2 regions of the Sutcliffiella sp. FSL R7-0096 genome follow, and region 2 is predicted to be linked to the other one. Evidence: predicted binding sites of a transcription regulator. Region 2 holds the regulator's gene; the other holds the start of a gene.

Evidence for each region. Region 2 encodes LexA, which represses DNA repair genes until DNA is damaged. Its sites were predicted from a motif close to CGAACATATGTTCG; they were not measured.
Region 1: a site for LexA is predicted at 2,220-2,233, ahead of MKY77_RS01100 (YolD-like family protein). Genes of this name have one in related genera too.

Annotation. Positions count from the first base shown of each region.
Region 1 covers NZ_CP152003.1:182,142-186,030, forward strand. The annotation lists gene MKY77_RS01075 (DNA cytosine methyltransferase) at 1-75, shown strand, start outside; gene MKY77_RS01080 (dUTP diphosphatase) at 96-839, shown strand; gene MKY77_RS01085 (hypothetical protein) at 985-1,191, shown strand; gene MKY77_RS01090 (hypothetical protein) at 1,245-1,550, shown strand; partial or broken gene MKY77_RS01095 (ClpX C4-type zinc finger protein) at 1,641-1,811, shown strand; gene MKY77_RS01100 (YolD-like family protein) at 2,272-2,598, shown strand; gene MKY77_RS01105 (hypothetical protein) at 2,747-2,935, shown strand; gene MKY77_RS01110 (LuxR C-terminal-related transcriptional regulator) at 2,949-3,401, shown strand; gene MKY77_RS01115 (hypothetical protein) at 3,614-3,889, shown strand, end outside.
Region 2 covers NZ_CP152003.1:2,231,699-2,235,587, reverse strand. The annotation lists gene tkt (transketolase) at 1-663, opposite strand, end outside; gene MKY77_RS11265 (DUF896 domain-containing protein) at 755-985, opposite strand; gene MKY77_RS11260 (recombinase family protein) at 1,031-1,705, opposite strand; gene lexA (transcriptional repressor LexA) at 2,035-2,646, shown strand; gene MKY77_RS11250 (DUF421 domain-containing protein) at 2,730-3,329, opposite strand; gene MKY77_RS11245 (nucleoside hydrolase) at 3,409-3,889, opposite strand, start outside.

The DNA of each region.
Region 1 (3,889 bases), 2.0 Mb from region 2:
GATGCATTAGTAAGAGCAAACTTACCTGAATATTGCGTCCAAGATACAAGATATAAAAGTGCAGTAGCCAATTAATTTCAAAAGGAGAGGATCAAATGAGCCTAGAGCTTATGCTAAAAACACAAGAAGGCCTAGACAACCGCATTATTGCTGAGAAAGGCATCGTATGGACAGAGGAGGAGCGATTTTGCAACACTTTAGTAGCTTTGGATGTTGAACTGAGTGAATTTGCCAATGAGGGTCGGTGGTTTAAGGTATGGAGCGATCAACAAACTCCAAAAGTTGAACAAGAATATTGCGATTATTGTGGTGAAAATACTGATTATACAAGACCAAGCCCGTTCATGGGGAGCCAAGGGTCAATGTGTAAACATTGTTGGAACATGACTAAAGAGGAATATGCTGCAGCTAATGGTGAGCATATTCCTGAATTTGAAAATTATCCAAATTTTAAGAAAAAGACACCGATTGCTCTCTTGGAAGAATACGTGGATGGAGTCCATTTCTTCCTATCCATAGCCAACCAAAAAGGGTGGGGGGAGCTGCTTTACTTTTCAGAAGAGGCGATTGAAGATCTTCGGGAAGAAGGTTTTGATGGCGGATTAAATGGAGCGTATCTGGAGTTAAAACGATGGCTTGGGGTCCTTGGAGTCGAAAAGGACGAAGAAAATTACATTAAGGTACTCGGATTGAGCAAACATCAATTCAGTTTTAAGAATGCCTGGTTCATTTTGATTGCTATTGGGATGGTGGAATATAACTTCACTTTCGAACAAATTGCCGAAGCTTACTTTGCAAAGAACAAAATCAATCATGAGCGTCAGACACATGGATATTAAAGTGATCAAGGAGAAAAAGGGTGTACCTACAGTCATTGAATGGAAGGGGCAAAGGTACCAGTTGCAACATCCTTCACAGGCAAAGCGGGGAGGTGAAAAGAAATAGAGTTCATTCGACCGATACTTGAAAAAGGGGGAGTTGAGGATGGGCAAAAACTGTTTAGTGAAAGTCAAAAAGGGTGAATGGGAAAAAGCTGAATTTATTGGAGTTTTCCAATTTTCGAATGTAATTGATGCTTCACCGTTAGTCGGTGGTCATCCTGGAGGTGTGATTGCTTTTCCTGTGGTTGTAGTGAAGATGAATGGAGAAATAAAAGAAGTTAGACCACCTAGCGTAAAATTTTATGAATAGTACGACCAGGTATTTTTGACCCAAACTATTCGATAAAACAAGGAGGAAAAACAGTGAGTAAATTTTATTTTGAGTTTATTGAACATGATTATTATGGCTTAGTTACGGTAAGTGTAGATAAGTACGATCTTAATGTAAATCCTTATAAGAAAGCTTCAAAGATATACTTTGAAAACGTTGGTGGAGAGAGCTTAGAACAAGTGTTAGAAGAGGCTCAACCCATCTTAGTGACAAAAGAGTTAGCTTTTATGAAGTTTATGAAAGCACCTAATACCCTAGACAATAAAGTTAGTGAATTAATTGCTGAATTTGAAAACAGTGAAGATGTTTGTTTGTTGGTAGATGGGTCATTAATCTAGGCGCAGTCCGAAGAAATTAGACGTTAGTTAGAACCGGTTCTATTAGAAAGGGGAGGGATAATGAAAGGATATGAGACGGCTTTATATTCAATGGTAGAGAAAGCTAAAAAGTATGATGAACTGGCAAAGTTGCAATTAAGTGAGTTTTTACATTGTTCTTTCTGTGGACAACATCAGGACCAGGTAAATAGATTAATCGCGGGACCTAACGTCTATATCTGTAATGAATGTGTATCGTTATGTACCGAAATCCTCGATGAAGGAGAAGAAGATATGAGATGTCAATATCATGGATGTAAAGAACAAGCTACACATTTTGCAACAGGACATCAAGGGATCGAGGACAACGAAGCAGTTTTTAAAATGTGTGAACATCATGCCCTTGAGGTTGATTGTAATGCTGATAAGATTGATTGACCGAAACCACGACACGGAGAAAGGGAAAATAATGTGCAAATAGAAATAAATACATCTTCATTATTTGATTTATGTCATTATTGCTTTGGTAGTGGAGAACTTAAAGCTATGCAAAGGGCCATGACACTAAATGGTAGTACAGTAAGGGTGCAAGATACGACGGTGAAATGTCAGAACTGCAACGGAACAGGCCAAAAGAGCAGCCGGAAAAATGTTAATGGTAGAAAAAATTAAAATTCCTCCTGTTGAATACGAACGTAGGTTCGTATAATATAGAAAAAAAGACCTATCAGGAGGAAATACCATGATAAGAGATCGCGGAAACATCAAATGGACTTCATTAATGCTCCCAGAACATGTAAAGATGGTAAGACAACATTACCTTGAAGAAGATTATCAGAGTAAACCAGAAATAGACGAACAGCAGCAGGAGCTACTAAACGAGAAGATAAATGAAGCCCTCGAGTTCGGTAGTGAAGTAGAAATCAAGTTTTTCGAGGATCATAAGATTAAATTGTTGATTGGTACAATCCATTATGTGAACGTGATGGAAAAAAAGCTCCATGTACTAAATCAGAGAGAGCAAACAAGATACATCAAGCTCGAAAATGTATTAGACATACAAAACTAAATAGATAGCCTAACCAAGAACTGGAGGGCACTAGACAGGCGCATGAGCGCTTTGTTTGGTGTCCTTTTTATCTTGTCGAAAACATACTCATTCTTTGCAACTTTTTTACCCAAAAATAAACTATTTGGCAACCAAAGGGGATAGACGGATGAATAGGAGCCTGTCAGAGCAATTAATAGCTTGGAAAAAGCTACATCCAACTGAAACACAAACAAAACCCAAAAAGAAAAAAGAGAAGAAACCTGAGAAGTTCACTGAACAGGATTTAAGAGAGCTCATGGGGACAAACGGGCCAAGATATGTACGCAAAAAGGGTGGAGCATTTATACAAAGATAAGGGGGCAATTACTATGAATAAAAAAGAAATCGAGAATATTTTAAAAGACTATCACTGGATGATGAATTCCATTAAGATTTTAAAGAGCTCCATGAATGATGCGGGAGAAGGATTGACTGCACAATATGGTGATGAAGCAGGGATGCCAAAGGCACAAGGCATTACTGGAGATCCTATATACAGAGAAGTTGTAAGAAGAGAAAAAAGATATTCAGTAATTGAAAAATATAAGGCAAAGATATCCGTCATCCAGGATAGGTTGCATTTAATTATTGATGATCGTGAGCTTGAGGTATTACATTGGTTGCTCGAGGGGAAGAGTTATCGGTGGATTGCTTTGCACATGGGATTATCCCATTCACATATTAGAAGAATTAGAGAGAGTATCGTTAATCGACTATGTGATACAAATGTTCCAAATGTTCCAAACGATACAAAGTTGATGAAACAGAAATCTGCTTGCTAAAATGGAAGGCAGGACGGGGAGGCAGATTAATTATGGCCCTCCACAATTTAACGGGAACGGACGTCACCTTCGGTGGCGTTTTTGTATTTTTAAAAAAATGGAGGTTGTCACCTATGCAGTAACGGAACCTCCAATCAGAAAGAAATGTTGGAAATAGGTTTAGAAGGAAATTATCTCCTTTTGTCGAATAGTCAAGAAAAAGGAGGATGGATATGGAATATTCAAAATTGGTGTTTTCGGTTTTAAGGGAAAATATGTATGCAGATAGTTGGGTCAGTAGCAACAATCATAACGGGCTTTATACTTACACTCTCCGAGATAATATTTCAATATCTATAACTGAATTGCCCGAAAGAAATGACAATAAGGTTTCAAATGAGTTTACTGAGCGTTTTATGAATAAAAATGCAAAATTTCATCATTATTCCTTAAATTACAACGGAGCAGTTGTTAAAACTGTTTTATTATTTTCAGTCGATGGAGGTAGG
Region 2 (3,889 bases):
GTTTCCATCCTCCACGCGGATATACTGCCAGCCATATCCTTTAAAACGCATTTCAATGCTTTCAGAGAAGGAACGATCTAAATCACCATCAAGTGAAATATCATTGGAATCATAAAGGACAATGAATCGGCCCAATTTGAGATGGGATGCCAGGGAAGCTGCTTCTCCGGAAACACCCTCCATTAAATCACCATCTCCACAAATGCTATATGTAAAGTGATTTACCAATTCCATGCCTTCTTTGTTATATGTAGCTGCAAGGTGGCGCTCTGCCATTGCCATGCCAACACCCATTGCAATACCTTGTCCAAGAGGACCAGTTGTGGCGTCTACCCCAGGAGTATGTCCAACTTCAGGATGACCGGGAGTTTTGCTTCCCCACTGACGGAATTCTTTCAAGTCCTCCATGGATACATCGTATCCGCCTAGATGCAAAAGGCTATAAAGCAGCATGGAACCATGACCCGCAGATAGTACAAAACGGTCTCTATTGAACCAATTTGGATTCTTTGGATTGTGATTCATGAACTTTGTCCATAAAGAGTATCCCATTGGCGCAGCGCCCATAGGCATACCTGGATGGCCGGAATTTGCTTTTTCAATTGCATCGATAGATAGTGTACGAATTGTGTTAATGGAAAGTTGATCTATTTGTTGTGTCATCTTTTCCACCCTTTCTCTTTTATACTTATTTTTATTGGAAAAATTCTATTTTATCATAGATAGTATGTTCCAATGTTCTGAAAAAAAGCGTTTAATGCTTTAAATTCTTTTTTGTTTCTTTCAATTTTTCAGGCGTGACATCATTTCCTTCCGGATCCACAACCGTTACCCCCTGGAGAGTATTTTCCATGGAAGCACGGAACGTCTTGATATATTCCTGACGAAGCTTTTGTTGTTCTGCTGTTTCTTCCTTCGTAAGACCTTCGCTTTTGGCCTTTTTGGAGAGTGCGTTAATTCTTGCGATTTTTTCTTTTGATAGCATAGAAAACTCCTTCTTTCTTCCTTGTGAAGATATGCTTTTATCTTACTAGAGCGGTTCTTTTTTTACAAGCAAACCGGTGTCGCTCTCTTCTATATATTCCCGATACCGTCTGTTTACAGTCGCCTTAGACACATCATACCCAAGGCCTCTTAAAGTGGCAGCGATTTCATGAAAAGTCAGCTTGTTTTTTCGTAGCCTCACAATCTCTTCTATAGGCACATCAATTTTATCCCTTCCAGGGCTCATGTGTAGGTTTGTGAGGTTTTTGGTAGGATCATATCCACTTTTAACTGCCCGTTGCATGCCCCGTTTTATTTTTAAATTATGTAACTTTCTTTGGTATTCCTCTACAATGGCCACAATATCCATCACCATTGAATCAGAATCAGATAATCTCAATTCTCCATTATCTGTTATTGAAAATATCTTTATTTCATGTTTCCGCAACCAATGTAAAAATGCGATTTTGGCATTTCCTCTGCCAAGCCTTGTTTCATCCTGAATTAGCAGCACATCAACATGCTCACTTGAAATAAGCTCGATTATTTGGAAAACCCCTTCACGATCCAAGTCATAGCCGCTCGCTTGTTCTTCCACTACTTGGATAACTTCAATACCTCGATTTGCCGCTAAAGATACTAATTCTTCCCTTTGACGGGTTAGCGAAGTTTCTTGTGTGTCTTTTTTGGTACTCACACGGCAATATATGATTCCCTTCATGTACGTTTTCCTCCACCATTCTTTTAAACTATTTGGCTCTTTCCTTCATAGATTGTTGCCATTCAACAATAAAAAGTCGTCAATTGGAGCTTTTATTGTTACTTTTACTAAAATAGGCAGGTAGTCTATTCAGTACCGCTGAGAAAAGAGCACGACAGTAAGGATTATTACGGCTAGTTGAAAATACGAAAAAGCGACAAAGTATACGATGATAGCCTACTATAATTATCAAGCGAACGTATATTCTTGTCAATAATTCGAACTTATGTTTGTATTTTTGATGAAAAGATGCTATACTGATAACAATATAAATGATAGAGGTGCGGAATATGAAACTATCAAAAAGGCAACAGGACATATTGGATTACATAAAAAAAGAAGTCCAAGCAAAGGGATATCCACCATCCGTCCGTGAGATTGGTGAAGCGGTTGGACTTGCTTCCAGTTCCACTGTTCACGGTCATCTTGCACGACTTGAAAGCAAAGGGCTCATTCGCCGGGACCCAACGAAACCAAGAGCCATTGAAATTATGGAAGATGAACTTGTACCGAAGATTTCTGCAGTCAATGTACCAATCATCGGTAAAGTAACTGCCGGACAACCGATTACAGCCATTGAGAATGTGGAAGACTACTTCCCACTTCCTGACCGCTATGTTGCACCTGACGAGCAGGTTTTCATGCTTGAGGTTATGGGAGACAGTATGATAGAAGCAGGGATCCTTGATGGGGACTACGTTATTGTTCGCCAACAACAGTCCGCTAACAATGGGGACATCGTAGTGGCAATGACCGAAGAGGATGAAGCTACCGTTAAACGTTTCTTTAAAGAAAAAGATTATATCCGATTACAACCTGAAAACTCCACATTAGAACCAATCATTGTTCGCAATGTGAGTATTCTTGGTAAAGTGATTGGTGTGTACCGTAATATCCATTAAAAAAAGCCGACCATCGGCTTTTTTTCTTATTAATATTTCCTTAAGAAAATTTTATTTGGTTAATCAAGTGTTTCGCTTGGACGTTATTTAAGTTCATGTTTTCCATTTTTCACTTCGGTAAATAAATTTCCCTCTTTCTCATTATTTATTCGACTTGGTTTGATTGTGGGGTCAATCATTATTTTTAAGAGCTGGATTTCCTGATAGAGGAGATTCCAATCCTTCTTTGTTATCGGCTTTGCTTGTTCTGTTAATTCAAACCCTATTTGTCCGTTCGGTTCGAGTGTGGCCCACTTTACATCACTTATACTAGAAATACTATTTTGTCTAAGTTTCATCTCCAATTGATCAATGGTAAACCTTAATTTTTTCAAAGTTTTTTCATTTAGGTTTCCATTTTCTATCAGTATTTTCGCCTTACCAGTAATCAACTTCTCAAAAATGTCTGATTTTAGTTGCAAGAACTCCATCAACACAAGTGTTACCACAAGTGTGATCCCCACCCCGAATGTCACCCAAATACTCCTTCCTGCTAAAGGTTGAATTAACAAGGAACCTATACCAATCATAATTACCACTTGGGCCAAAGTCATTTGGGATATGGATTTTCTACCTGCAATCCTTAATAAGAATGTGCCAATGATTGTTATCAAAATAGCTTTCCAAATCCAATTTAAATCCATTGTATTGTCACCCCATCGAAATACTATGTCCTTATAATAATCATTTCACAGTAATTTATTCAGGTGACAATCTATGAAATTAAGAAAGTTGGCTCCCGTCTGCCAAGTTAACCCTTATAAAGTCAGCAATAAAATGGTTATAATCAAAATCCATCACTATATAATGTTCAAGTTCAGGCTCTTTATAGACCATCCTTAAATCTGCTATACTTTGCCCTCTGCTTCCGTCCACAATCGCAACCCTTACATCTCTCTTGATTGTATATGTTTTATCCCTGTTTATTAGATAGTAAAGAGTGAATGCATCATGCACTGGCGAACCATCTATACCTGGCAGCACCTGGTCGTAGAATGCAGCATAATAATTAGTGACGGCTGGAATCAAATATTTGTAGGGGCTGCTCGTATGATTAAAAATGAATGTCGCAATATCCCTTGTCACTATGGCCCTATTTGTTACATTGAGTGGGGTAATGTATACCTTTTTCGCCTTGTTCAAGATAGCCGAAGTGGCAATGGGATCACCCCAAAAGTTCGCCTCCGCAACATCTGTCACATTT